DNA from 4 places in the Aeribacillus sp. FSL K6-2848 genome. Region 4 is predicted to be linked to each of the others. Evidence: predicted binding sites of a transcription regulator. Region 4 holds the regulator's gene; each other region holds the start of a gene.
What was found. Region 4 encodes LexA, which represses DNA repair genes until DNA is damaged. Its sites were predicted from a motif close to CGAACATATGTTCG; they were not measured.
Positions count from the first base shown of each region.

Region 1 (7,567 bases), 190 kb from region 4:
GCGCTGGATGAATGCGCCCGTCTTGAACAAGCTTGTCAAGCGCAATTCTTGCTGTTTCACGGCGAATCGGATCAAATCCTGATAAAATAACCGCTTCCGGTGTATCGTCGATGATGAGGTCGATCCCTGTCAACGTTTCAAGAGTGCGGATATTTCTTCCTTCTCTGCCGATAATTCTCCCTTTCATTTCGTCATTTGGCAAATTCACAACAGAAACGGTCGTTTCAGCCACATGATCTGCTGCACAGCGCTGTATAGCAAGGGAAAGAATTGCCTTTGCTTTTTTGTCTGCTTCTTCTTTCGCCTTTGTTTCTGCTTCTTTCACCATTACAGCAATATCATGAGAAAGTTCCTTTTCCACTCGTTCAAGGATGATTTGTTTCGCCTCTTCACGCGATAAACCCGAAATGCGTTCAAGCTCTATTTGTCCTTCTTGCACCATCTTTTCCACTTTGCTTTCCATCTCTTCAATATGCTGTTGTCTTTCATTTAGAGAATCTTCTTTTTTATCTAGCATCGCCTCACGCTTATCTAATGATTCATCTTTTCGATCGAGATTCTCCTCTTTTTGCATTAAACGGTTTTCTTGTTTTTGAAGTTCATTTCTTCTTTCGCGAATTTCTTTTTCTACTTCCAAACGAAGCTTATGAATTTCATCCTTTGCTTCCAGAAGCGCTTCTTTTTTCGTTGCTTCAGCTTCACGCTTAGCATCTTCAAGAATTTGTTCCGCGGCGTTTTTTGCACCCGCTATTTTCGCTTCAGCAATGGATTTTCGAACAAAATAACCAACAACTGCACCGACGATTAGGCCAAGCAAAATGGAGATGATTTCAATGAGTTCCATTCTTTCACCTCCTCTTGCTATGAACTTGTCACAAAGAAAGTGTCGGCATTACACATTTACTCTCCCAATAACATTTTCCAAAAAAATATGTTAAATATATTGCAAAAATGAAAAAATATACATATCCATTTTAAATGTGGGAATAACCCTTGTCAAGTTTTCATCTTGTCGAACAAAGGATGGGGCTTTTTTTGACCAAAAAAATAAGACCGGCTACTCCGCCAGCCTTACGCTAAGATGTGCGTACATTATTCATCCAAAAGCTCGAACGTTTCCTGCCCCTCTTGCACAGGTTCATTCGTTTCAAGGCCATATGCCTTGCGAATTTCTTGCTGAATGGCATCGCGAATATCCGGATTTTCGCGCAAAAATTGCTTTGCATTTTCTCTTCCCTGTCCTAAACGCTCCTCTTGGTAAGAATACCACGAACCGCTTTTTTGTATAATATCCAATTCCGTTCCCAGGTCGATGATTTCTCCTTCTTTTGAAATCCCTTCCCCGTACATGATATCAACTTCTGCCGTTCTAAAAGGAGGCGCTACTTTGTTTTTGACAACTTTAATTTTCGTTTTGTTTCCTACCATATCATTTCCTTGTTTCAGCTGTTCAGCTCTGCGCACTTCAAGGCGGACAGATGAGTAAAATTTCAGCGCGCGTCCCCCTGGAGTTGTCTCGGGATTTCCGAACATGACGCCCACTTTTTCCCTTATTTGATTAATAAAAATCGCAATGGTTTTCGACTTGCTAATGGCTCCTGAAAGCTTCCGAAGCGCTTGTGACATAAGACGCGCCTGCAATCCGACATGCGCATCGCCCATTTCGCCTTCAATTTCCGCTTTTGGGACGAGTGCTGCGACCGAGTCAATGACAATGATGTCGACTGCACCGCTGCGAACGAGAGCTTCTGCAATCTCAAGAGCCTGCTCGCCGGTATCGGGCTGCGACAAAAGCAGTTCATCAATATTAACACCTAAATTTTGCGCATAGACAGGGTCGAGCGCATGTTCCGCATCGATGAACGCTGCTTGCCCGCCTAGAGCTTGAACTTCAGCAATGGCATGAAGGGCCACTGTCGTTTTACCGGAGCTTTCCGGTCCATATATTTCAATAATCCGACCTCGAGGATATCCGCCGACGCCAAGAGCTGCATCCAATGCCAGCGATCCGCTTGGAACTGTTGAAACTTTTCGCTCAGCCTGTTCTCCAAGCTTCATTATCGAACCTTTTCCGAATTGTTTTTCAATCTGTTTTAACGCCATTTCCAAGGCAGCTTGACGATCATGATTCAATACAATTTCCTCCTTAAAAAATTGATAGCTTCAAAATAAATATACCGTGTTTTTTCCTGTTTGCCAAGAAAAAAGGGAACATTTATTCGTTTTTTAATTTTCATTATTATATAAAAATTAAAAAACCGGATGAAGACGCTCATAACCGGTTTTCCATTTCCTTTATTACATTCATTACATAGTAGCAGCCATAATTTGCCGTTCTGTGCCTGATCCCTTCCCGAGTACCGGAAAGATGAAGCTCAAAGACTGCCGTCGGCCGATCGTCGATTTGAATACCGATATAGACAGTCCCAACTTCTTTTCCTTCAGAAGGATCAGGTCCTGCCACTCCCGTAAAGCTGATGCCGATATTGCTGCCGGTCAATTTTTTTATATTTTCCGCCATTTCTTTCGCACATTCAGAGCTAACGGCTCCTTTTGTTTTCAACGTTTCTTCCGACACGCCAAGAACATGCTGCTTCACTTCGTTTGTATAGCAGACAATTCCTCCAAGCACAACATTCGAAGCGCCTGGAAAATGGGTCAGCTGTTCGGAAAAAAGACCGCCCGTCAAACTTTCTGCAGCCGAAATAGTATATTGCTTTTCTTTTAAAAGCTTCATAAGCTGCTCTTGGATCGAAGTTTCACCGTGTCCATAAAAATATCGGCCAACACGGCTTAAAATCTTTTTTTCTGTTTCGTCAATCAGCTTCAGCGCAGTCGACTCATCTTCATGTTTTGCTGTCAGGCGCAATGTTACTTCGCCGTCTTTTGCCAGCGGCGCGATGGTCGGATTTGTTTGCTGATCAATCAGATCCTCTATATCTGTTTCAAGCTGAGATTCGCCGATGCCAAAAAAACGGAGCACACGCGAGATGATTTTTTCTTTTAACCCGTAATGATATTGCAAAAACGGCACACCGTAGTTGATAAACATCGGCTTCATTTCTTTCGGAACACCCGGCATGAGCAAATATATAATTCCGTTCGCCTCTAACGCCATTCCTGGCGCCATTCCGTAATGATTTGGCAAAACAGTAGAACCTTCCAAAACTAATGCTTGTTTCCGATTGTTTTCCGACATTGTCCGTTTCGTCCGTTTAAAAAAATCCTCAATGTTTTTCATCGCCGCCTCGTCGATCACGAGACGTTTATTCAAAATACGTGCAATCGTTTCTTTCGTCAAATCATCTTTTGTCGGGCCGAGCCCGCCGGTAAAAATGATGCAATTCGACCGTTTTTTTGCCGTTTCGATCGTATGCTCTAGCCTCTCAGCATTGTCTCCAACGACCGTATGATAAAAAACATTTACGCCTATTTCGGCAAGCTTTCTTGATATAAATTGGGCGTTTGTGTTGGCGATCTGTCCAAGCAACAGTTCTGAACCGACAGCAATAATTTCAGCATTTACATTCATACAATATCCTCCACATGGTTATTTCGAATTGACAAACGCGTGTTTATTTTTCATGAAATAGTCCCATCCAGATAAAATGGTAAAAAAGAGCGCAACCCACAAAGCAATGTCTGCAAATGGAAACGAAATCCATTCAAAAGGTATATTATGTAAAAGCAAAGCGGAAATAGCCACAATCTGCGTCCATGTTTTTATTTTGCCGAGCATATTAGCTGCTACGACTTCTCCTTCACCGGCCAGAACTAAACGCAATCCGGTTACGGCAAATTCACGGCTGATGATCAGAATGACAATCCAAGACGGAGCAGCACCTATTTCCACCAATATGATGAGAGCTGAAGAAACGAGCAATTTATCGGCAAGAGGATCTAAAAACTTTCCTAAATTTGTCACAAGTCCAAGCTTGCGCGCATAATATCCATCAATCCAATCGGTCGTCGAAGCTAAAATAAAAATGAGGGCGCCAACGACATGTTTGACAGGAATAACTTCTTCACCGACCGACCAATTTCCCCAGTTAAAATCGCCAAGCATCACAATCATAAATATTGGAATTAGCATAATTCTTGATACAGTAATTCGATTTGGCAAATTCATTTTGTACCTCCACTAGCATAAAGTAAGAATGAATAAGCCATCTCGTACGATGACTTATTCATTCTTGTTATTTAAAATGATAATATCCTGCCGAACCATTTTATTCGGGTCCGTTTCATAAGAAACGGCTTCTCCATTCACTTGAATGGTCGTAAATCGAGCATCGCCTACAACGATTTTTGCTTCTTCTTCCGCTGTTACATCAACCGTTTTCTGCTCATTTTGTCGCATCATTCCTGCAAAAAACGATTTTCCTTTTCCGTTCTTCACTTCTATCCACGAATTCCCATTGGTTGAAATATCGATCACCAATTTGTCCGCATTGGACAATTCATATATGGTTTCTTTCCCTCTTACTTCTTTTACCGTCAATGTTTGCTTCGTTTCATTTTCGGCGTTCTCTTCTTTTTTCTCCTCTTGTTCTGTTTCTTCAACCGAACGGTCTTTTTCATCGACAATATTATTTTGCTCTTTTTTCTCAGGCTCCACGCCAGAGGTTTCTATTTTGACGGATTTTGTATCGTCCTCCGTCTGAACGCCTTCATCTGTGCTTCCACGCTGGGAAAGCACCCAAACGATAATCGCCACCAAAATAATAACAGCGATGACGGCAAGCTTCGGCAACAGCTCTAAAAATTTGGAAGCCGGCTTTGGAAGCTCTTTATGCGTTTGAACGCGGGACAATTTCTCAGGTATCTCATCATATGTACTTGGTATTTCATTTTTATACTGCTCAAATAAAACATCCGGATCAAGGTCAACCGCTTCCGCGTATTGTTTAATAAACGCACGCACATAAAAATTCCCCGGCATGATCGAGTAGTTTCCTTCCTCAATGCCGATTAAATAGCGCTTTTGAATTTTAGTTATTTCCTGCAAGTCATCGAGTGAGATGTTTTTTTCCAGCCTAGCTTGTCTCAGATGGTTACCTAACTCGCTCAAAACGTACCCACCTTTCTAAAAATCAAATCCATTATAAATTGAGTGGCCAAACGGCTGATGATTATTTTCTACAACGTCATACGTAATTTCTTCATCAGGGTGATGTCTAAGTTCAATAATGTAGTCGAAATCATCCAAAGTATATTCGGAGCTCTGAACGAAAATATCTGGATGCTCCACGACTTTCGTTGCCGGAAGCTGCATCACTTCCCGAACTAATTGCAAATGCTGTTCAGAGCCTCTTTTCATCGTGACGATTCCATCTAAAATAAACACGTTATCTGTCCGGTATTCATCAGCAATCAGCCTTTCCCGGACAGTTTGCTTCAGCATGGTTGAAGAGAGAAAAAGCCATCTTTTATTCGCACAGACGCTCGCCGCTACGATCGATTCTGTTTTTCCGACACGCGGCATTCCGCGTATGCCGATTAATTTATGACCGTCTTGTTTAAAGAGCTCGGCCATAAAATCAACAAGAATACCAAGTTCATCGCGAACAAAACGGAACGTCTTTTTATCATCTGCATCCCGTTGAATATAAAAGCCATGACGGACAGCAAGACGATCTCTCAGCTTAGGCTGCCGCAATTTTGTCACTGTTATGTTGTCCATCGTATTCAGAATAGATTCAAGCCTTTTAATTTGTTCAATCGTTTCACAGCGCAGAAGCATCCCGCGGCGCATATCATCAACGCCGTTAATCGTAACGATATTAATGTTCAGCATACCGAGCAAAGACGAAACATCTCCCAGCAGCCCCGGCCGGTTTTTTTGAATTTTATATTCTAAATACCATTCAGTTTTTTCCACCTTCAAAGACCCCCAAATAACACACCTATAAATTTATAATAAATCATTTTAGATAAAGAAGAAAGGATAATTGCAAGGAAAAAATAAAGGGCATCTTGGTCATTTCACCAAGTGCCCTAACTTGACAGTAATAAATGAAAAACATCCTAATGGACGCTGTCATTTTGAACAAGTTTCACCATCATGTTGGCGATTGCATGTTGCTCCTCTTTTGAAGCGACACTCCACAGATCGTGAAGAATTTTTTCTTCAGGGTTTTTCGGCTCCACTTGCTTTGCTAAATAATCACCGATTTCATACGCTAAATTGGAAATAACCTCTTGGGACAATCCGCCGCTTTCTGCTTGCTGGAGGCGATCCGCCAAAAAATCTTTCCATTGATTCCAATTTTCCAATACTGACATATGTTCCCCTCCTTTATCGTTTAATCAATTTTTATTTTCCCTTGATCATGCAGTTTTTATACGGGAGAGGGAATCAGCAGTACCATCCTCCATTGACAGCAATCACCTGACCTGTAATGTAGGAAGCTTGCTCGCTAATAAGGAATAAAACAACATTCGCGACTTCTTCAGGCTTTCCATTTCTTTCAAGGGGGATGCTGTTTTTAATATCTTCCAATTCTTCAGGAGAGAATCGATCATTCATACTTGTATCGATCATGCCTGGCGCAACGGCGTTGACGCGAATATTGGAAGGCGCTAATTCCTTCGCTAGTGCTTTCACAAAGGAAATTTGCCCCCCTTTTGCCATGGAATATAAAGCTTCACAGCTGGCTCCTGTCTGCCCCCATATAGAGGAGATGAAAAGAATGCTTCCTTTTTGTTTTCTTATCATTCCACTGACTACTTTTTGAGTAATAAAAAAAGGCGACGTGAGATGAAGCTGTATAATTTTTTGATAATCTTCCATCAAAACATCTTGAATCAGTCCGTAGTGGGAAATACCGTTAGCAAAAATAAGAGCATCTATAGAAGTTGGAATGTTTTCAAGTAATTGTTCCGTCCCGCTTTCCGATGACAAATCCGCATAAACTGGAATGATCTGATCATATAACTCCATTGCTTCTTTTAACGGTTCAATGTTTCGAAAGTATTGAGCATAAATTTGATATCCTTCCTGAGCCAATTTTTCTACAACCGCTTTTCCGATTCCTCCGCTGGCTCCAGTTACTAACGCTGTTTTCAAGATTTCCCCTCCGCAATATTATGATTTCGGCAAAACTTGGAAAACTGTTAAATAATCTTCATCAATCGCTTCTTTTAAAACTGCTTCAATCGTGTCCATGTTTACATTTTCTAAAGCTTGCACAACATCGAACAGATTCATTTCGTTAAATTGATACCGGGTAAATTGATTGGCGATAAATTCAGGAGAATTAAAAGCCCTTAAAAAAGAGCCGATTTTTTTCTTTTTGGCGGCTTCCAGCTGCTCATCGGTAAATAACGATTGCTTGCTTTTCATAAGAGCTTCTTTTATATATTCACTCAGCTCATCCGGCCGGTCGGTATCGCCGCCGACCATAGCAAAACCGAAGCTGTACTCCTCTGTATAATCGAAGCTGAACGTATCATCAATGAGCCCTTTTTCATACAATTCCAAATAAAGCTTTGAGCTTTTGCCAAAAAGCATTTCTAAAATTAAATTCATGGAAAGCTCATGCGTAAGCAGCTCTTCCCCTTTTCG
Region 1 covers NZ_JBBOQQ010000001.1:2,463,126-2,470,692, forward strand. Annotated here, with positions in the region: gene rny (ribonuclease Y) at 1-844, opposite strand, end outside; gene recA (recombinase RecA) at 1,093-2,133, opposite strand; gene NSS70_RS11810 (competence/damage-inducible protein A) at 2,273-3,532, opposite strand; gene pgsA (CDP-diacylglycerol--glycerol-3-phosphate 3-phosphatidyltransferase) at 3,551-4,129, opposite strand; gene NSS70_RS11820 (helix-turn-helix domain-containing protein) at 4,184-5,071, opposite strand; gene NSS70_RS11825 (YmfK family protein) at 5,087-5,881, opposite strand; gene NSS70_RS11830 (DUF3243 domain-containing protein) at 6,028-6,285, opposite strand; gene ymfI (elongation factor P 5-aminopentanone reductase) at 6,359-7,072, opposite strand; gene yfmH (EF-P 5-aminopentanol modification-associated protein YfmH) at 7,088-7,567, opposite strand, start outside.
Region 1: a site for LexA is predicted at 2,209-2,222, ahead of recA (recombinase RecA). Genes of this name have one in related genera too.

Region 2 (7,567 bases), 550 kb from region 4:
TACGTGATGATCGTTTAAGACGCTTAAGCCGGCTTCAGTTGTGCCGCCTGGGCTCATTATTTCTTTTCTTAGAGTAGACGGCTCTTTGTCAGACGTTTTTAACATTAATGCTGCCCCATAAAGTGTTTGAACAATGAGGGAGCGCGCCATGGACTTTTCTAACCCGATTTCTTCTGCTGCTTTTTCCATTGCTTCTACTATGTAATAAATATAGGCTGGTCCGCTTCCTGCCAGTCCTGTGACGGCATCGAGCTTGTCTTCTTCAACAATTTCAACTGTTCCGATCAATTGAAACAGTTCAACAGCTGCTGACAGGTCACCATCCGTTGCATATTGTCCTTGTGCCAAGGCGGTTGCTGATTGTCTGATGGTAGCGGACGTATTCGGCATTGCTCGAATGACGGGAATACGTTTGTTGAATAATGTTTCAATTGCTTTCGTTGAAACGCCTGCGAGCATGGAAATAACAAGATGGTTTTCTGTTGCGTATTCGCGGACTGTTTTTACTGCCTCGTCAACGTCCTTCGGCTTCATCGCGAAAAAAATCGTTTTTGTGTTGTCAAACAAATGCTTTTTATCTTTTGTCATCGTGACGCCGTATGTTTTTTGCAGCTCCTCGAGCCGCTTTTCATTGGAACGGTTTGTCACAACGATCTCTTCTCTCCGGCACTTGTTCCCGTTGATCAATCCGGATATAATAGCTTCCGCCATAGATCCGGCTCCGATAAATCCAAACTTGTACATAAAAAGAGACTCCTTCCTGATTGTTTTATATGTTTCTTTTGAACTTCTTCCCTATAAACTTAGTTTAAAAGAGAAGAGATTCAGTTGGAAAGGTAGCGAGAAAACGTTTTACTATTCATCTGTTAAGCAACAGAAGCGCATGCTTTGGATAGGCTTGTATGATGAAATGTTTCCCTGCCTTAAATTCTAAAAGCGTTGTAGAATTAATTTTTTATCAGTTCCTACGGCTTGTCAAGTATACTTATGAATTATTTGAATAAAATGACAAATTGATTTATCATGTGTAAAATAAGTTATATTAAAAAATTAAAGGCGGTTTGCAAAAATGTTCAGCAAAGATGCAATTTATAAAATAACGATCCCTATACCTTATCCGATTAAAGATGTGAACGTGTATGTTGTAAAAGGGGACGCATTGACATTAGTGGATGCAGGGATGAAAACGGAGGAAGCGTGGAGAGTTTTTGAACATAAGCTGAAGGAAATAGGGCTTGTGCCTGAGGATATTGAGCAAGTCATTCTTACCCACCATCATCCTGACCATATCGGTTTGCTCGATTTTTTTGATGGCGATCTTCGTGTTTTGGGCCATCGTTTGCTTGCTCCTTGGCTTTCTCATGATGTGCGTTTTTTTGATCGGCAAAAGGAATTTTTTTTAGAATTGTTGAAGCAGTTTGCCGTCCCAGAGTCGTTTAAGTCACACTTAGATCATCTTGATCTTTCCTTATATCCACGCAATCATCCGCTGACCTCCTCCATTCAAGAAGGAGATGAAATAGACGGGATGCCTGGGTTTACAGTCATTGAGACTCCTGGACATGCCCAAAGCCATATCGTTTTGTACAATGAGGAAGACTGCCGAATGATCGGCGGCGATCATTTGCTGAAAACCATTTCCTCCAATCCTGTTCTTGAAATGCCGTATGAAGGAAAAGAGCGTCCAAAACCTCAGCTGCAATATAATGAATCTTTGAAAAAGCTTTTGCATATTCCGATTTCTGTTGTCTTTCCGGGTCATAAAGATGAATTTTTCGATCCTCACCTGTTGATTCGGAACCGTTTAGACAAACAGCATGAACGCGCGCTCACCGTATTAAAGCATTTAGAAAAACAGGAAATGACGGTGTTTGCTCTTTGCAAGCTTCTTTTTCCGTCTGCTTATCAACAAGAGCTTTTATTTGCTATATCAGAAACTGTTGCTCAGCTTGATTATTTAGAACAATATGGAAAAATTAACAAAAGAATAGAAAATGGCGTTTTACTTTTTTCCGCGCAACGAAGAGGTGACAAATAAATGAATTCGCGGCTTAAAGATCGATTGGTAGTTATTACGGGGGCATCGAGCGGGATCGGGGAAAAAATCGCAAGGATCGTTGCAGAAAGCGGTGGACATTTAGTTTTGCTGGCTAGGAGGAAGGATCGTCTCAAGAAACTTTCGGATGAGCTTCAAGCCTCTCACTCTATTTCTTGTACATATTACGAACTGGATGTCAGTGACCTTGACGCAGTTTCCGAAGTATTTACGGACATCACAGAGAATTTTGACCGAGTGGATGTTTTAGTCAATAATGCTGGTTTTGGTATTTTTCGAAATGCAGAGGAAGCAACATTCGAAGAGATGCAGCAAATGTTTAAAGTAAATGTGTTCGGATTAATTGCTGCGACAAAGCTGGTTCTTCCGAAGATGCTGGCCCAACGGGAAGGGCATATTATTAATGTCGCCTCTCAGGCTGGCAAAATAGCTACTCCGAAATCAAGCATCTATTCTGCTACAAAACATGCTGTTTTAGGCTTTACGAACAGCTTGCGGATGGAAGTGGCGGACCGCGGGATTTTTGTAACATCTGTCAATCCGGGTCCAATTGAAACGGATTTTTTCAATCTTGCCGATACGTCAGGGGATTATGTGAAAAACGTCCAACGCTGGATGCTTAATCCGGAAGCTGTTGCACAAAAAATCGTGAGCGTGATGCTGACAAATAAACGGGAAATTAATATGCCTGTTTGGATGGAGCTTGGCGGGCTTGTTTATCGTCTTATGCCCTCCCTATTTGAAAAAGTTGCCGGAAATTTGTTTCGGCAAAAATGACCGGGAGCATGATGCAGGAAATGAACAGAAAGCTGAAGGCGGACTTTTCGCTAAAATCTCCGCTCTCACTTCTGAAAAGGCGCGTCAAGCGTCTTTTTATTTTGACAAAAAATTCAGCTCTTTCACCGATTTGTCTCCAACTTAAATCTTCTAAAAAACGCGGCTGTATTTTGAATAAGCTTTCCAAGCTTAATATCTGTTTTTCGATGCCGTACTTCGTTGTTATGCTTCTTTTGTACCGCGAAAAATGGCGCAAATTCCCATTGAAATCGAACGTATATTCCCATACAATAAAAATAAAATAAAACCGAACATACATTCTCATGAGGGGATGATGGAATGAATTATGAATCGTTTCCAAACCGGCATATATTATGCATCGATATGAAAAGCTTTTATGCGAGCTGTGCGGCGGTCATACTTGGGCTTGATCCTTTAACAGCCCACATTGCTATCGTTGGGGACAAAGAGCGGACAGGAAGCATTGTATTGGCCGCTTCACCAAAACTGAAGGAAGATTTCGGAATTCAAACCGGATCCCGCTTATTTCAAATTCCAAACGACCCCCGCATCCGCCTCATCACTCCGAAAATGGCGACGTATTTACGGATTTCTGCTGAAATTACTCGGCTGCTGAACCGCTATGTTCCGAAAGAAAACATCCATGTTTACAGCGTAGATGAATGTTTTATTACTGCGGATGGAACAGAAAGACTTTGGGGGGATGCGCATAGTCTGGCCGAAAAAATTGTGGAAGATTTACGAAATGAATTTTCTCTCCCATGCGCGGTTGGGATCGGTCCAAACATATTGATGGCGAAGCTTTGTCTAGATTTGGAGGCGAAAAAGAAAGGTATAGCGGAATGGACGTATGATGATGTCAAAACGAAGCTGTGGAGCATCAAGCCGTTGCGTAAGATGTGGGGGATTGGGGCAAGACTTGAAAAAACGTTAAATCGAATGGGAATTTTTACAGTCGGTCAGCTCGCAAATTATCCGTTAGAGCTCCTTGAAAAGAAGTTCGGCGTCATGGGGAATCAGCTTTATTACCACGCATGGGGAATAGATCTTTCCGACATAGGCTCTCCGATTATGCTGGGGCAAATCAGTTTTGGAAAAAATCAAATATTGCTTCGCGACTATCCGGACCCCGAAGAGGTGAAATGCGTCATCTTAGAAATGTGCGAGGAAGTGGCAAAAAGAGCGAGGGAACACCGGATGGCGGGGAGAACAATCAGCCTTGGAATCGGCTACAGCCAAAAGGAAGGCGGAGGAGGATTTTACCGTTCAAAAACGATGGATGTCTCAACAAATATTACGATGGATCTTTATCGAGCCTGCCTTTTGCTGTTTGATCGTTTTTATGAGGGGAAGACAGTCAGAAAAATTTCCATCTCTCTTTCCAACGTGGAAAAAGACAGCGGCATGCAGCTTGATTTGTTTAGGCCGAACCGCATAAAAGAGCATCGTTTAGGATATGTAATGGATGCGATTCGGAACAAGCACGGCTCCAATGCACTGCTGCGCGCTGTTTCGTATACGAAGGCAGGAACGAGTCTTCACCGCAACAAGCTGATCGGCGGGCATTATGCGTAACGAATATGAAGAAAAGAAAGCAAAGGATGGGATAAACAATGATTCAGGATCGTGGAAGCATAAAATGGACAGCTATGATGCTGCCCGAGCATGTGAAATTACTAAGGGAATACAATGAAAGTTTAGATAAAGTCGAAAAACCGGTTTTAGATGAACAAAAATATGAAGAATTTAATGAAGTTATCTGTGAGGCTATGGAAGAGGACATTACTCTACAATTCACCTATTATCAAAAAGGTGAAATAAAGAAGCTTGTCGGCAATATTCATTATATCGATCAGCTAAAAAGAGAATTACGAATTGTTGATTACTTGACTAAAAAACATGTTTTAAAATTAGGAGATATTATTGAAATTGAGCAATACTAAGAAAACAGCATTAGAAATACAAATTTAATAGGGGTAGCGTAAGGTCAGGAAAATGCAGATTTACAACGCTTAGAAAATGACGATAATTAACAGCCCAATTTCTAAAAATTTGAGAAATTGGGCTTTTTGCTACTCTACCATCGGCGTCCTATAATGGAATAACTAAAACATGATCTCAATCTTAAAATCAATTAATTTTTCTTTCACTAAAAAAGCACCCGTTAGTGAATAAGTGACATTCACGGTTAACTAAAAACAATTAAGTTTCACTCTGCCACTATAGGGTCATTTTCTGGAATAAGTAAGAGAATTATTTTCTTAGCTCCTGTAATAATTTACACTTATTAAAAAAGGACGCACCCCAAACTTTGACATTAGCTGTGTCAGGGCGTCCACAACAAGAGTGTTGGGGCATGAAGAAAAAGCGTTTTTGTAGCTATCAACTTCTTAAAGCCTCTCAGAAGCCCTCACAGGCTTTCTAAGGGCTATCCTATTCTATTTCCGCCAAAAAGTTGAACAGTCTGCTTTATCCTGAATATTAAATTCAATCATTTTCTCCAGCAACTCGTAATTTACCGGCTCATTCCACGGAATTCGAAACAAGCCTTTGGTAGCGCTGTAGCCAGCTTGGGCGATTTCATCGGCAAAATGCATCATTGTCTTTTCTTCAGGTGAAACGCTCAAATGATGCTTCGCTGTGGAAAAGCCGATGATAAATGTGCCGTGATCGGTAAACATTGGCGTATTCCACTTGATTTGCGGTTTCAAATTTGGAAATTTATTAGCAACCCACGCCAAAATTTCCTCTGTTCGGTCGCGGTGGTCGGGGTTATCGATACCTGCTAAATATTTTGCAAAAACTTCCATGTTATTTCCTCCTAAAATAAAAATCGTTCAGAGAAGTTCCTCAAACCCATTCGTCGTTAAAACTCCTCACAGAACCGCTCAGACAAGTTCTTAAACAACACCTATTTCCACTATATATTTTACAACCTGAATAGTCAAAATGGCTTAAAATGCAAATTAGTTTGAAATTTTCCATCCGAATGTAGAGTTAAAAAAGGTTCGATCATTTAAAGCAAATTATAATAAAGATTGATAAAACCATGATATTGTGAAACAATTTACTTAAACGAAAGGAAAGGGTACAGCACCAAATTAAATGAATATTAGTTTAATTTATGCTGTATCTTTTCGCTAGTCAACTACACGAGCCGTAGCAATTCAATGACCGAATTGCTACGGTAATCAGTTTAATGATTTAAGGATGGCTGATAACTTGAAAACAAATGCTAGGTATCAAACTTGGATTCGAATGAATAAACTACTAATTTTTTTGCTTTTTTCACTTTTATTCATTTTGTTGACATTCTTACCTATTAATTTATATCTGCGAGTTTTGTCAGGTATTATAGCGTTACCATTAATTTATATTACATTTATCCTTTCTTATTCTTATTACCAATTCGCAGCATTTGGGGGAAATTATCAGTCAAAAATACATGACTTAATTGTTGCCAAGGTGAATTGGGATGGGCAAGGAAAAATACTGGATATAGGAAGGCAGCGGTTCACTGATTATAAAACTTGCAAAGGCTTTTCCTGAGTCCCTATTAACTGGAATTGATTATTGGGGCGACGATTGGGAATATTCGAAAGATCAATGCCAACGAAACGCTGAAATTGAAGGGGTTTCTGATCGAATAAATTTTCTGAAAGCAAGTGCCACAAAACTGCCTTTTAAAAATGATGAATTCGATATAATTGTAAGTTGTCTAACATTTCATGAAGTTAAAGATGAAAGAAATAAAACAGAAGTAATGAAAGAGGCATTAAGAGTGTTAAAACCTGGTGGTGGATTTGTCTTTTTAGATTTGTTTATGGATGAAAAAATATTTGGGGATGAAAAAGAACTCTTAAATTCCTTAAAGAAACATGGTGTATCTGAATTGAAAAGCTACAAACTCGCTAAAGTAATGAAACTGCCAAAGCTTTTATTGAACAAAAAAGTATTAGGGAATGCAATGATATTGATTGGAAGAAAATAGACGTGTCATCATTTGCTTGTGAAAATAACGCTGATTTCTCACAAATAAAAACAACAGCTTTATTCAACTAACCCGGCTAATAGTTTGTCCATATTTCTCTATAAATGTTTAAAAAACGTTAATCGGTTATGTTCATTCTGCTTCAATAAGCGGAGAGAGCTAAAATATGATAGAATGGAGGCAAAATTAAAAAAGGATGATTTTAGCCTATGAACATTTCGTTTACAAACGCAGCGAAAGCAAAGCTTAAAGAGATATTGGAAATGAACGAAAACCGCTATATAAAGCTGAAATATGATACAGATGGCTGCGGCTGTGTCATGAGCGGTGTTACTGTTCTTTGGCTTGTGAAAGATCTTGATGAGGATGATATGAAAATTGATACAAATTTTGTCCCGGTGTACGTGGAGCGATCAAAGCTTGTTTTTTTAGATGATGAATTGCAAATCGATTATCACGGGCAAAAACAAATATTCATGCTCAAAAGTCCAATGCAAATTTACAATCCAAGAATGAGCTGCATTGTGAAATGAGGGAACAAAATTGAAGGAACGTCTAGCTTCTTTAAAGAACATTGCTTTAAATAAAACATGGGTGTCCTTTCTCCATGACAATCATCCGTACACCCTTCTGCATTGGTCTGTAGGAGGAATGGGATATGAAAAAAAGGATGTGTGGCTGATTCAAGATGAAATGACGTTTGAAGCGGAAGAGTTTGCCAC
Region 2 covers NZ_JBBOQQ010000001.1:2,824,019-2,831,585, reverse strand. Annotated here, with positions in the region: gene proC (pyrroline-5-carboxylate reductase) at 1-744, opposite strand, end outside; gene NSS70_RS13670 (MBL fold metallo-hydrolase) at 1,070-2,038, shown strand; gene NSS70_RS13665 (SDR family NAD(P)-dependent oxidoreductase) at 2,039-2,833, shown strand; gene NSS70_RS13660 (Y-family DNA polymerase) at 3,173-4,429, shown strand; gene NSS70_RS13655 (YolD-like family protein) at 4,468-4,797, shown strand; gene NSS70_RS13650 (iron chaperone) at 5,293-5,664, opposite strand; partial or broken gene NSS70_RS13645 (class I SAM-dependent methyltransferase) at 6,065-6,845, shown strand; gene NSS70_RS13640 (iron-sulfur cluster biosynthesis family protein) at 7,055-7,378, shown strand; gene NSS70_RS13635 (DUF2552 family protein) at 7,389-7,567, shown strand, end outside.
Region 2: a site for LexA is predicted at 3,104-3,117, ahead of NSS70_RS13660 (Y-family DNA polymerase). Genes of this name have one in related genera too.

Region 3 (7,567 bases), on a different contig from region 4:
ATGTCCTCTGAGCCTTGCGTGATGAACAACCAAATCAAAAACACTAAAGAAACGCATTTATTTCACTCCATGTAACTTACAGTCTGTAGACTCATTGTCTACAAAAATTCTATCATTCGAGTGAAGTAGTGTCAATTGAAAGGCGTTGATGTGTCTTTGTCAAATGATATCAGAATTTTGTTCGGAAAAAACGTTCGCAAAATCAGGATTTCAATGGGGATTTCACAGGAAGAATTAGCTTTCCGTTGTGGGTTACATAGAACCTACATTTCTGATATTGAGCGTGGGACACGGAATGTATCCTTGGAAAACATCGAAAGGATAGCCCATGCCCTCAATGTTCCCCCAAAGGATTTGTTCGATTTTTCTTCCATCGAACCCAAAGATGACCAAGAAACATAAGGAGAGGGGTGCTATTCTTCATGAAGGTTGATAAAGTCTATATGACAGACATTGCCAAACAGTTGATAACTAGCGACAAACTATGTAAACAGGCGTATGAAGAGGTCATTACCTCTATTAGATCGTCTGTTTGGCCAAAAGGTTCAAATATCTTCACTATAAATAACAGCGAAAAAAATGTCAACGGTGTAGTACCGTTGAAAGAAAATTGCTATATAATGCTGGAAGAAACATACAACTGGTTTAGGGAGAAACCGCTTGATGTTTTAAAATATGAAAAGAAAAAAGGCGGTCCAATTGATGTCTACAAAGAATTTCGAGATGGTGATACAGTAAGGCGTGTCGGACTTGAATTTGAAACAGGAAATATTTCGTCAGCTCATCGTTCAATGCAAAAACTATTGTTAGGTTTGAACCGTAAAGAATTAGATATGGCAATAATTCTTATGCCAGTTTTTGAATTGGCTTATTATTTGACTGACCGTGTTACAAACTACGAAGAATTGGAGCCATACTTTGAAAATGCAGAAGGAAAAGCTTTTGTCTTCATCGGCTTTAATGCTGACGCTTTTGATAGTTCAGTGGAAATAATCCCCAAAGGAAAAGATGGAATGTCAAAGCGTTCAATAAAGAAATGGATACAGAAAAAAGACTAGCAAACTAGTAAGAGGCTTTTTTTTGGGTTTTAACGCTCCACTACACCGAATCCAAATAGAAATTTCAGCCACAGGTTAAGTGAATACTATCCAATAATCCCCCTTTGGTTTAGTGACCAAGGGATAATTTTTCTATATAAGTTCGAGGAAGATTTTTAGTAACATGGAAGCCATTGAATAGGTAAATATCTTTTATTCAAACTGATGTTGAATTTTTGGAAGATCAATATTAGGAAAAATTTAGTGAGTTTTTATACATAATTATGAATCAAGTATTTAGGATTGATCAAGTTGAACTGTATCATAAGTAAATGGGGGACAGTATTTAAATTTGGAATTAAAAATAATATAATTCTGCAATAAGGAAAAATGTTTAAATAGTGGGAGTGCCTATTATGAAAGTAATTACTTTTTTTAATAACAAAGGTGGAGTAGGTAAAACAACAACAGTTGTAAATTTGGCAAGTTACCTAAGTATAAAACTAAATAAAAAAGTTCTTTTAATAGATTTAGATCCTCAGTCTAATTCAACTCAGTTAATAATACCAGAAGATAAATGGGATGAATACTATGGTGAAAAACCGATTCATAAGACTATTTTTAACTATTTTGAAAATATGGATGAAGGCGAACCTAGGTTGGAAAACTGCGGTATTCCAGTTAAAAAAGAAGAAAATCATTATAAAATTGATTTAATACCTGGACATCCTAAGCTTGCTATTATAGACGATCTAATGAGTCGTAGTTGGAATGGTACTCTTGGACAGGATAAAGGGGAGTTAAGAAAGTTAAATTGGTTAAATCAATTAAAGCCTTGGGTTTCAGAGTATGATTATGTATTTATTGATGTGGGACCTTCTTTGGGGGCGTTGAATAGAAGTATTCTTCTTAATACAGACTACTTTTTTACACCAATGGGATCTGACATATTTAGTTTATTAGGAATAGAAAATATTGGTACATGGATGACTAGATGGATGGAGTTATATACAGATGCATTAAACAATTTACAAAAGAGTGATTCCAGCTTTAATTTAGAGACTTTTAGTGAAAAATACTTAATAAACACAGACGTTAAAAAGTATACCAGATTTATCGGATATTCTATTCAACAGTATTCGAAAAGGAAATTTAAAGGTAAAGTCAGACCTGTACAAGCCTATGAAAAAGTAATTAAAGACATGCACGGTACAATTTTAAGATATTTAGGAAGGTTTATCCCTAGCCATATAAACGAGGAGGATATTAAGTTAGGTGATATACCTTATGTATATAGTATAGTGCCGCTTTCTCAGACCTCAAATATGCCAATCTTTAATCTAGACTATAAAAGTGGTATAAGAGGTAATCAAACTAGTAGTGTTGCTGAATATACAGAGTTTATTCATCAAATAGCTTTGAACTTCTTAAGAAATATTGGTGATAAAGATGAGTAAGATAGTTTGGCCAGAAAATTTGATAGAAGAAATAGCATATAGAAGGGCAATATTGTTTTTAGGCTCAGGAGTGTCTGCTACAGCTGTAAATGACGAAGGGAAATCTCCAGAAACATGGGGAGAGTTTCTGAAGAACATAAAAAATTTGATTAATAATGCAAGACCAGAAGATTTGGAGTTTATTAATAAAATGATAGATCAAGAAAATTACCTGCTAGCATTACAAGCAATTTATGATTTATGTGATTCAGGAGCATTTAGTAAATATTTAAAGGATAAATTCTCAAGAGGGAAATTTAAACCATCTTCTGTACATAAAGCAATTAAGGAGATAGATAGCAAAATTGTGATTACAACAAATTTTGATAAAATTTATGATAATCTTTGTAAAGAATCACATTATGTAATATATGATTATCAAAAAACAAAATCAATCATTGCAAATATAAAATCTCCGGAAAATGTGATTATTAAAGCGCACGGGTCAATTGATGATACAGATGAAATAATATTTACATCCAAACAATACTATCAAGCTCAAGAAAAATATCCAGATTTTTATTCTTTACTAAAGGCACTTTTCCAAACTCACACTGTATTATTTCTTGGATATAGTTTAAATGATCCAGATATTAATCTAGTGTTGCAATCAATACGAAATACGTCAAGTAGTGCAGCTCCTCATTACATTGTTATAAAAGAGGGAATATCAAAACATATAGTTAAACATTGGGAGGATACATATAATGTTAGGTGTCTAGAATATGGACCGAGCTACGATAATTTCCAAGAGAACATTGAAGAACTTAAAAACTTAGTTTTAGGTTTGAGAGAAGAACGTAATATACCATAGATGCAAGGTTTAGAAAAAAAAGAGACCGTCCCAAAAGTGTTCGCATAGCAACCGCTTCTGAGGCTTTTTTATGAGATCAGGGCCTTAGCGTACGATTTTTTAAAATGCAACTGATCAGCTTACTATTTTAAAGGTACGGTCTCTGCAAAAGCGCATCGTTGGGATCCTTACGAATGGGAATGACCGGAGCAATCCGGTCTTCTTATTTTTGTCTAACAATTCCTCTCCCTGCTTATCTCCTTCTTTCCCCAGTTTCCACTTGACTTCTTTCACAAAATATAAGAACATATATTCGTAAACCAAACATGTGTTCTTATAAAGGAGGTCTTTGCGTCGATGCTGCTCGATATTTCTTGTCTGCCAAAAAATAAAATTTTATGAATCGATATGAAGAGTTTCTACGCCAGCTGCGAATGCGTCGATCATGGACTGAATCCTCTAGAAGATTATGTCGTCGTTGTCTCTGATAAAAATCGAAGTGGGAGTGTAGTTCTAGCTGCGTCTCCGAAAATGAAACAGGATTACGGAATCAGGACAGGAAGCCGTCTATATGAAGTGCCTTGCCGTCGCCATATCCATATTTTTAACGCCCGTATGAAGCGGTATTTGGAAATCAGCGTTCAAATTACAGAGCTGTTTTCCACCTTTGTCCCTTTTGAAGCGATTCTCACGTACAGCGTTGATGAGAGCTGGATAACCCTAGACGGTACGGAAAAGTTACATGGATCCCCCATGGAAGCGGCCAAAAAAATACGCACCGCGATCTGGAATAAATTCGGTCTTCCATCTTGCATTGGCATCGGCCCAAACCGTTTCATCAGCAAAGTCGTACTGGATGTATACGCCAAAAAACAAGGCATCGCTGAATGTACGTATGAAGAAGTACCGAAAAAATTATGGCCAGTTCCATTGCGGGAAATTTGGGGCATTGGCAACAGAATGGAGAAACATCTGAACAATATGGGAATGTACACTCTTGGAGACGTGGCAAACAGTTCCTTGGATCGCTTACGGAAACGGTTTGGCGTAATAGGAGAACAGCTTTACTATCATGCTTGGGGAATTGACTTAAGCCCTCCTTTTATCGACGCAAGGACCTTCCCTCAAAAAAGTATCGGAAAAGTAATTACATTACTGCGCGACTACTGGAAGGAAAACGAAATTTTAACAGTTGTGTTGGAACTTTGTGAGGAAGTAGCAAAACGAGCGCGTGAAATCGGTAAAGTAGGACGCACCGTTTCGTTTAGCGTGCGCTATTCGCATAATGAAGGAGGATTCCATCAGTCCGTCACCCTTGATACCGCTACAAACTTAACGATGGATATCTACCGCGTCTGCAAGCAGATTTTCCATAAGTTTTATGACGGGCGAAGCGTGCGCGTTATTCATGTATCCCTGGGAAATTTAATGGACGAGGAAAGTTTGCAGTTGTCCCTTTTTGAAGATAGAACGAAGGAACGCGCTCTTGCCAAAGCAATGGATGCGATTCGCGACAAATTTGGTCCAAATGCGCTGTTGCGCGCAGTCAGTTATACACCTGGAAGCGTCGCCCGCATCCGCACCGGCTATATAGGAGGGCATCAGGCATGAACCATCGCGATCGTGGAATCATCAAATACTCGCCCTTTTTAATGCCAGAACACCGCAAAATGCTAAAGGAACTTCGTGAAAAAGAAGAGCGGATCCATCCCTCCCATCACGACGAGCAACAATATGAAGAATGGAATCGGATCATTTTCGAGGCGATGGAGTTTGCTTCTTATCTCTCGATTCAATACATATATAATTATCGTTTATATTGCGTCATTGGTCGTGTTCATTACTACGATCAGTTAAATCAAACATTGCGATTCAAAGAAAAAGACAGTGGGAAAATCCATTATATCCACGTTTCATCGATTAAGGAAATAAAAACAGCCCCTTCTTCACCTTGAAAGGGGCTTGTTGTTGTCCATCCTCAAACAGCTCATTCGTTAAATCTACAATTTCTTTTCTCCGATTATCAGTTTCTTCTTTATTCGTACGATTTTTTTATATAGAAATATATTATTTAAAACTATGTTCTAAATAATCAACAAAACAATATATAGTAGTTTCTAACCAAAAAACCATACTATATATCGGTTGTTTATAGTCAATATGGCATGGTGTAAATAGATAAATATTCACAAATAAAGAAAAAATAACCAATATTTTTTACGATTTTTTATTTTTACGAGAATTATTCATATAAATTAATAATGAAAGGAGGGAGAATTATGAATGATACTACACTCATTACATTACTTTCTGGACTAATAATGGGGATAGCTGGAAGTGCCTTGTATGAGATAATCACACACTTAGTTCAGCACCCCGATACACCCATTAAGGATGCTTTTGCTCTGCCGCAAGCAAAAGTACTGAAAGGGTGTATTATGATTAGCCTAATTGTTGTGATGTACACATTGGTGAAACTGTAATACCTTTGTGCTCTGTAACTTTTGAAACCTGTGAAACTCAACCTTTTACTTTCGGCTACTCGATAACAGAGTAGCTCTTTTTTTTATCTATTTATTCTATTATTCTCTAAAATAAATATTAGCATAAACTATTATTTTATGCTCCCGATCTTCATAAGTTTACTACTGATCTTCATAAAACGTTAATCATTTGTGGACAAAATTTTTGGCAACTATCCATCACATTCTTTAATGTATGATGCGATTCAATGAATGATGAGAGACAAAAGCACAAAAAATTTAGGAAAAATTTAACATAGACAAGTAGAAAGAAAAACCGTTTTCGTTATATATGAAGCTTCCCGCAAGCCGTCCGAAGAGCACAGGTCCTTTATGCGCCTAACAAGCAAAAATTACAATGGGGTGAGGCAAAGGAAGAAGCGTCCTTGGGAAGGAGGTAAAAAATAAAACGCATTTTTAGCCTGTTCCATTTTTTTAAATGCAACGGCCTAAAAATGCGCCAGGACAAGACTAAAGAATATTGCTTTTATAGCGAAAGAACCTCTCTTATCGTTCTAGTACGCTTGATCTTTCTCGGAATTTCTCTAATGATTGATATTTATCGGGATGGGGTTGTGGGTCAGGTTTTAATTGCAAGAACGGATTCTTCCATAAAGCATAAAATTTCACATCCTCCCGAATCCATTCCTTGGCTTTCTTCGGTTCTTTCCAGTCTTCTCGAATTTCTTGCAACGATTTCTTTGTGGCAAAAGTGTGCGTGAAAGTGCCTTTATCTCCTTCTAACTGTACGGATAGAATATGTAAATGATTCCTCTTTTCCAACAATTGAATCGCCTTCACTCTAAATTCTTCGTTTCTCACAAACTCGTATTGATGATTCCCGCGATCATCTCGCATAAACTGCATTTTCTCGGCCAGTGTGACTTCTTTGAAAAAACCCATGAATTTTGCATAATAAGGATTTTCTTTCTCCATTTCAAGAACATGAATCGGGCGATTCCTGATCGTTTCGTGAATATCAATTAATTGTATCTTCGTTTCTAAGGGCAAGCTGCCAACTTTTAATATCATTTGTTCCTTTCGGATAAGGGGAAAACGATGAGCTTTAATCACCCCTTTTAAAGCAATATCAGATCGATCGCTAATAATATTGGCAGGTACTCTTAATTCGTTTTCCTTTAATCGATAATAGGGCTGCTCTGTTTTTCCTCCTTTAGTAACAATGGCGTGGGCAGGAAGAGTGGCGTATCCGCCCCTGAAATTTCCGATCACAACAGCAAAACGGGTTTTCGTAGGGGCGGCGTGTGCTTCTTTATATTGAAGATTGGGATAGTCCCTCACTAACACAATATCTCCTGTACGAATGGACATCCAATCATTCTTATTCACGGATTCCCCACGCTTTCTTTACGGCGTCGGCTAATTTTTCTTCATCGTTTTCGTCCAACGCTTTTTCGATCTCTCTCACTGTTTCTTCTGGTACTCCTTCATCTACAGCTTCTTCTAAATACTCAACTAAGTAAAAAGCATACGAAGGATTCGGACGTCCCTCTTTCTCATGGATTTCCACCCTTGATTTTAAATAGTTCAAGGCCTCGTCAAGATACTTTTCTTCTTCCTCCGTAATTTCTAAGTCTTCGATCAGTTGCTCTCTTGTTTTATCAAAGGTCGTGTAACTCCATAAAAAATCATAATATTCGTCTGGGGTCATTTTACAGAACGGTTTTGTCTTTTCCATATTCATCACCTCATTATTAA
Region 3 covers NZ_JBBOQQ010000002.1:35,948-43,514, reverse strand. Annotated here, with positions in the region: gene NSS70_RS20680 (DNA-methyltransferase) at 1-57, opposite strand, end outside; gene NSS70_RS20675 (helix-turn-helix domain-containing protein) at 136-402, shown strand; gene NSS70_RS20670 (restriction endonuclease BamHI) at 423-1,058, shown strand; gene NSS70_RS20665 (ParA family protein) at 1,454-2,494, shown strand; gene NSS70_RS20660 (SIR2 family protein) at 2,487-3,347, shown strand; gene NSS70_RS20655 (Y-family DNA polymerase) at 3,735-4,937, shown strand; gene NSS70_RS20650 (YolD-like family protein) at 4,934-5,281, shown strand; gene NSS70_RS20645 (hypothetical protein) at 5,606-5,809, shown strand; gene NSS70_RS20640 (hypothetical protein) at 6,356-7,198, opposite strand; gene NSS70_RS20635 (hypothetical protein) at 7,191-7,547, opposite strand; gene NSS70_RS20630 (ArdC-like ssDNA-binding domain-containing protein) at 7,564-7,567, opposite strand, start outside.
Region 3: a site for LexA is predicted at 3,629-3,642, ahead of NSS70_RS20655 (Y-family DNA polymerase). Genes of this name have one in related genera too.

Region 4 (7,567 bases):
CGAGGTCGGCGATCTTTCGCAATATCATCATCCACGCCAAATCCTAAAATTAGCGGGATTGAACTTGCGAAAGAACGAATCCGGCGAGCATAAGGGCCGGACAACGATAACCAAAAGAGGCCGCAAACGTTTAAGAGCCCTTTTGTTCCGGGTCGCCATGCCCTTAGCCGCCACCAATCCGGCCTTTAAGCGTCTGCATGAATACTATCGTCACCGTCCGGAAAATCCGCTCACAGGAAAACAAGCGTTGATTGCCTTATGTGGTAAGCTTATTCGCGTTATGTTTGTGATAGGCCGTCGTCAATGTGCGTTTAGTGAAGAGAGAATGATTCAAGATATGCCTCATCTTCAGAATCAGAAACAGGTTGCTTAAAACGCATCAATCAAAGGAAATCGCCCAACTGTGACTTGTGACCTTGACAATTGAAGCACGGAGAAGCCGGAGTGATTTGTACCATTCGGGCATGACCCAGTAAAGGAGCTTTTCCGGCCTCCACCTCATGGATAGGTAGAACGAAGGAATGTAAGAGCTTTGACTCTGTGAGACATGGGAGGGTAAACCGCCATGAGCGTTGTGGAGATCCCTATGTGCGATCATATCTTTGTTACCAGATAAAGGTAAATAGAACCTTTGTCTTACACGAAGTCAACTCAAACATCCATTTATTAGGTAAAATACCTATAATATCCATGAATTGATTGACAAGTAAAAACAATTGGTGCAGATTTCCGGAGAAAATGCGAGTAATTCTAAGAAAAACTTTATTTTATAGAGGGAGCGTCTATAAGCCGGAAAATCGACTTATTAGACAGCCCCCTCTTTATTTTGTTATTGCAGCAGGCTGCAGTTGCTTAAGATATTTTTATGATGCTTTAGACAACCTCAAGAATTTGAACATAATGGAACAAACAATAAACAGTCGAGCAACTGCTGCTTGAAAATGAATAAAAGAATCCTTTCATAATTTCATTTATAAAGCCATAATAATATTTAATAGCTTATTAGTTAAAAAACTGATTTTTCTGATAGAATTTGTTATAATGTAAATGAAAGGAGTTGAAATATTGTGACAAAAAAGACTAGATTAGGCAAGACCGATATATATGTGAACCCAATCGGACTTGGAACAAATGCTGTTGGCGGGCACAACATTTTTCCAAACCTTGACGATGAAACTGGGAAAGAAATCGTTCGTACAGCTTTGGATCATGGAATAAATTTTTTGGATACGGCATTTTATTACGGTCCTGAGCGTTCGGAAGAAATTATCGGTGAAGTCGTCAAGGAGTTTGGCCGTCGTGATGAAGTAGTCATTGCTACTAAAGGTGCTCACAAATTTGTAGACGGAAAAGTTGTTCTTGATAACTCTCCCGATTTCCTTCGCGAGTCGGTCGAGGGCAGCCTGAAACGCTTAAAAACGGATTACATAGATTTATATTACATTCATTTTCCGGACGAAACGACACCGAAGGATGAAGCTGTCGGTGAATTGAAGAAGCTTAAGGATGAAGGGAAAATTCGTGCGATCGGTGTATCGAACTTCTCGCTCGAACAATTAAAGGAAGCGAACAAAGATGGGTATGTCGATGTAATTCAGTCCGAATATAACTTATTTAAACGACAAGCAGAAAAAGATTTGCTTCCTTACACAGCGGAAAATGGAATATCGTTTATACCATATTTTCCACTTGCCTCAGGTCTATTAAGCGGAAAATATTCGAAAGATGCGAAGTTCAATGATTCACGTGCACAAAATCCTTTGTTTCAAGGGGAAGCATTTGCGCGTAATCTCGAAAAAGTCGAGCAATTGCGTCCAATCGCAGAAGCGAAAAATGCTGAAATTGCTCACGTTGTGCTAGCATGGTATTTAACGGTCGATTCCATCGATGCGATCATCCCTGGTGCGAAGAAGCCGGAACAGGTACTTGACAATTTAAAAACGTTAGATGTCCAGTTAACAAAGGAAGAAATAGAGAAAATCAGTCAGATTTTTCAATAATTTTGTAAAAAAGCTGTGATGGAAATATCCCATTCACAGCTTTTAATAGGACTTTCTCATTCGTCAGAACGTTTAGAGAAGAAGCAGGAGTGGTAATATGAGACGTGTTTGTGTTTTTGCAGGATCGAATCCGGGAACAAATCCTAAGTATAAAGAAGCAGCTATCAAACTGGGAGAAGAATTGGTAAAAAACAGGCTTGAGCTCGTATATGGAGGCTCCAGCATTGGTCTGATGGGAGTGATTGCAAACACCGTATTAGAGTTAGGAGGCACCGTATTGGGCGTTATGCCGACGAATTTATTTCAAGGAGAGGTTGTCCACAAGCATCTCACTCAGCTTTATGAAGTCAATGATATGCATGAGCGGAAAGCAAAAATGGGAGAGCTTTCAGATGCGTTCATTGCTCTTCCCGGAGGCTATGGTACTTTTGAGGAAATATTTGAAGCGGTTAGCTGGGGGCAGCTTGGGATTCATGAAAAGCCTGTGGCGTTGTTAAATATCGATGACTATTACACGCCGGTAAAACAGATGATTGAGAATGCGGTAGAGGGAGGCTTCATGCCTGAAACGCATAAACAGTTTATGATTTTTGCAGACAATCCCTCTATATTAATAGATAAACTTCGTGCGTACAAACCGCCTTTGAAGACAAATAAGTGGATCGAACTAGATCGATAAATGAAAATATCAGAACTTTACTTCGCCTTTAGCTTTCTGATCAGTTTGTCTAAAAATGACAAGCTGATCAGAAACGTCAATGTTTAGTCGTTTATGCTTTTTTCAAGAGCTTTCAGCTTATGTTCAAGCTGTTGAAGCGCATCATCAATTTGATTTGCATTTTTCTCTAAATAGATTGGTTCGCCAAATGCAACGACAGCTTTTTTCCCGGCAAAAAAATCTTTTAAACTTTTTGGACCATGATAGGTTGCAGGCAATATGGGAACGCCGGCTTTCATCGCAATTGTAACCGCGCCTCTTTTTAAAGGAACTTCCTCGTCTGTTCTTGTGCCGCTCGGGAAAATTCCAACAACTTTATTTTCTTTTAACAGTTTCAAAGGAATTTTTAGTGCGCTCGGTCCAGGATTTTCACGATTAACTGGAAAAGCATGCATCTTTTTCAAAAACCAACCTATGAGCGTGTTCTGAAACAATTCTTTTTTGGCCATATAATGGACATGAATTGGAAAAAGTGCTGCGGCGAGCAAGACTACATCTACCCAGCTGCGATGAGAGCATGTAACAATAAAACGATGGTCTGCCGGAATATGCTGCTTGCCTTTGACTTCTAGCAAACTAAAAATTTTAATGATCAATATTGCAAGTTTTCCTGCTAAATGATAAATCATTTTGTTCCCCCCCCGAATGACTTCCAGAAATATGTTTGCGTTGCAAAAGATCTGTATTTTCGGTTAGGGCGCATGTCGATTTTGTCTGCGTTCAGTTTAGCATTTTTACGTGATGCATGTAAAGTCGGTAGTACATCGTCAACGAATCGTCTTATCCAAAGTCAGTCAGTGAAAATACCGCCGTTTCATTTGGAGGAAGGGCGGGTCGTATTCGGTGTTTTTTAGATGAACAAGTATTTGTGCTGAAGGTTGTTGGCGCTGGATAAAAGGGGCAACCACATCAATAATAAAATGTTTTAATTGGAAAAATCAATTTTAATAGCAGTTACTTTGTTTCTATAAATTTTATACTTAATGATACAAAATATTGAGAGTAAAGAAGAGAAGAAGCAGAAAAACGAACATCAGCGCAATCTGTCTTTTTTAATTAAAAAGCAAGAGACAATCAGTCCAGGCATCAGCGTAAAAAAATATGTAAGATAATCTGACATAAAACTTCAATTCTCTCATTGAATGGGATACACTGATAGAGAAAAATTTGATCCAATCGTGGAAATAAAGAAGAGTGAATTTGGATCGGTGTGATGTCAATTTCTATTCACTCAAGTTAAGATGGGGTATTATAGTGAGCATGATGAATCGCCAAAGCAGGTTAGGTAAAGCTTTAGCGATTATCATATATGTTTACTCACTATAAAGAATAAATGATGGAAATGACCATTTTTCTATCTTTTAAATGACTCCTTGTTCTACCATTGCATCAGCGACTTTTTTAAATCCTGCAATGTTAGCGCCGACGACAAGATTTCCGGAGCAGCCGTATTCATTTGCAGCGTTGACGCAATTTCGGTAAATGTTCTTCATGATATCACGTAATTTTGCGTCGACATCTTCAAAGCTCCAAGACAATCTTGCGCTGTTTTGAGCCATTTCTAATGCTGAAACAGCAACTCCGCCTGCGTTAGCAGCTTTTGCAGGTCCAAAAAGAATATTGTTTGATAAAAACACGTCGATCGCTTCTAATGTAGACGGCATGTTGGCGCCTTCTCCAACAGCTTTGAGTCCGTTGGAAACAAGGAGTTCAGCTGCTTTTTTATCGATTTCATTTTGAGTAGCGCATGGGAGGGCAATATCGCATGGAATGGACCAAATTCCGGAACAGCCTTCATAATATTCTGCATGAGGATGTTCATTTACATATTCTTTAATTCTTTTTCTTTCAACTTCTTTTAACCTTCTAACCGTTTCAAGATTAATTCCATTTTTATCAAAAATGTAGCCATCAGAGTCGCTGCATGCGACAACTTTTGCACCTAATTGTGTTGCTTTTTCAATCGCATATATGGCAACGTTCCCAGAACCAGAGACAACAACTGTGCTTCCTTTGAAGCTTAATCCATGGTCATTAAGCATTTCTTCAACAAAATAAACAGTTCCATAACCTGTCGCTTCGGTTCTCGCTAAGCTTCCGCCGTACCCAATGCCTTTTCCGGTTAACACCCCAGCTTCAAATCCGCCGCGTATTCTTTTATATTGGCCAAACAAGTATCCGATCTCTCTTGCGCCAACTCCAATATCACCGGCAGGAACGTCAATATCTGGTCCAATATGTTTGTAAAGCTCTGTCATAAAGCTTTGTGTAAATCTCATAATTTCCCCATCTGATTTACCTTTCGGATCAAAATCAGATCCGCCTTTTCCTCCGCCGATCGGCTGCCCAGTCAATGAATTTTTGAAGATTTGTTCAAATCCTAAAAATTTAATAATGCTGGCGTTGACGGTCGGGTGAAAGCGCAAGCCTCCTTTATATGGCCCAATTGCACTATTATATTGCACTCTAAATCCGCGGTTTACACGCACTTTTCCTTCGTCATCCACCCATGGAACGCGAAAAATGATCAATCTTTCCGGCTCAACAATTCTTTCAAGTATTCCGTGCTTTATATATGTAGGATGTTGAGCAAATACAGGCACAAGCGAGTCAAATATTTCTTTTACAGCTTGAAGAAACTCAGGCTCATTCGGATTTTTTTCTTGCACGGATTGAAATACTTCATTGACATATTGCTTTGCATTTTCCAGTTCACTTTGTTTCATAAGTAATTGATTCATAGCACCTCTCCTATACCTAAAATTTAAGCAGTTAGAAGAATTCAAACAATTCAGTAAATCATCCCGGCACTGGCTAAGGAAGCGAAATCTACAATAAAAAATTCTACAACAAAATAAATCAAAAAACAATGACTGTTGAGAATTGTTGCATAATAGCTTTGCATGCAGGCGCGGAGAAGGCGCCTGAAATTTGTTTCATTGAATCTAGCTTGTCTGCATACATATTGATTAGAAAACATTTTTAAAAATTTAACATCGCTAAGAGAGGGAATGTTGAAAATTTTATAAAAAGAAAAAGGATGCCTCACCTGTTTTGAGACATCGAATATTCAGTGTATGGAACGGTATAGCCCGATCACTTTTCCGAGTATTGTCACATTTTTTAAAATAATCGGTTCCATTGTTGGGTTTTCCGGCTGAAGCCGTATAAAGTCTTTTTCTTTGAAAAACCTTTTTACGGTCGCTTCATTGTCGTCTGTGAGCGCGACAACGATGTCGCCGTTATTGGCTGTTTGCTGTTGTCTGACAATAACTAAATCTCCGTCCAGAATGCCTGCTTCGATCATGCTTTCTCCGACTACTTCAAGCATGAAAAGTTGATCATCACCTGATGCAATATGATTCGGAAGCGGAAAATATTCTTCGATGTTTTCAACGGCAGTGATCGGAATACCAGCCGTCACTTTTCCGATGACCGGCACGTTGATCACATTGTTTGTTAGAAGGTGGCTGCCATCATCGTCCAAAATTTCAATGGCTCTCGGCTTTGTGGGGTCTCTTCTAATCAGTCCTTTGCTCTCAAGCTTTGCTAAATGCCCGTGAACAGTTGAACTGGAGGCAAGACCGACCGCTTCGCCGATTTCTCTTACAGAGGGAGGGTATCCTTTCTTTTTTACTTCCTCCTTAATGAAGTTCAAAATATCTTGTTGTCTCTTAGATAATTTTGTTGACATGTCAAGCACCTCAGTCATATCAATTTGTGTCGATTATAGCATGATTTTTCCAAAAAAGCAAACGTAAGTTCGAATATTTGCTTGACAGAAACATGTGTTCCCTTTTATACTTAAAAACAAAAACCGAACAAATATTCTGTTTCAGGGGGCGGTTCTTAATGGATAAATTATCATGGTCTTACATCGTTTCTTTTTTCCTTGTCATCATGGCGGCAGTTTTGGCGATTTCGTATACTGGAGAAAGGGAAGAGCTCGATCATTATATGGAGGTTCAAGTGAAGGAAGGGGACAGTTTGTGGAAAATCGCTGATGAATATAAAGAATATGACAATATGTCTCATTCAGAGTTTGTAAAATGGGTTCAGGAGCGAAACAATCTCCAAAGCCTTGTTGTAAAACCGGGGGAAACAATCGTCATTCCGATTGAAAAAAATAAATACTACAATGCTGAATATTTGGCAAACAAAGAATAACCGCAAGGAGCATTTAACATGAGAGCAGTCGTTTATGCAAGAGTCAGCACTGAAAAGGCAGAGCAGGAAACATCTTTGAAAAGACAAAAAGACGAGCTGTTAAAGCTCGCAGCTGAAAACGGTATGGAAGTTGTTGAAGTGATAGAAGAAAAAGCGAGCGGGTATGATGTTGATCGTGAAGGGGTTTTTCAACTGCTGGAATTGATTGAGGAGAAAGAAATTGAAGCGGTATTAATACAGGATGAAACAAGAATTGGCAGAGGAAATGCCAAAATCGCCATTGTCCATTCCATTTTGAAACAAGGCGTGAAAATTTTCACCGCTGCCCATCGCGGGGAGATGGAACTGTCTGAATCAGACACGATGGTGCTTGAAATTATAGGAATTGTGGAAGAATATCAACGAAAAATTCATAATTTGAAAATAAAGCGGGGAATGTTGAGAGCTATACAAAATGGGTACAGGCCTGAAAAAAATTTAAAGAATAGAAATTCTTCCTATAAAAGAGAGCGAAAAGAAGTTCCGATCGAGGAGATTGACCGATTGCGGAAAAACGGCCTGACATTTTCAGAAATAGCGGCAACATTAAGAGGATTCGGCTATGATGTTTCAAAAGCTACTGTTCATCGCAGATATCAACAATTTTTGTCAGAAAAAGGCGAATCATAGCAATAATTGTTGT
Region 4 covers NZ_JBBOQQ010000001.1:2,269,836-2,277,402, reverse strand. Annotated here, with positions in the region: gene NSS70_RS11025 (IS110 family transposase) at 1-373, shown strand, start outside; gene NSS70_RS11020 (aldo/keto reductase) at 1,068-2,000, shown strand; gene NSS70_RS11015 (LOG family protein) at 2,098-2,679, shown strand; gene NSS70_RS11010 (lysophospholipid acyltransferase family protein) at 2,763-3,347, opposite strand; gene gdhA (NADP-specific glutamate dehydrogenase) at 4,080-5,459, opposite strand; gene lexA (transcriptional repressor LexA) at 5,789-6,412, opposite strand; gene yneA (cell division suppressor protein YneA) at 6,571-6,885, shown strand; gene NSS70_RS10990 (YneB family resolvase-like protein) at 6,904-7,554, shown strand.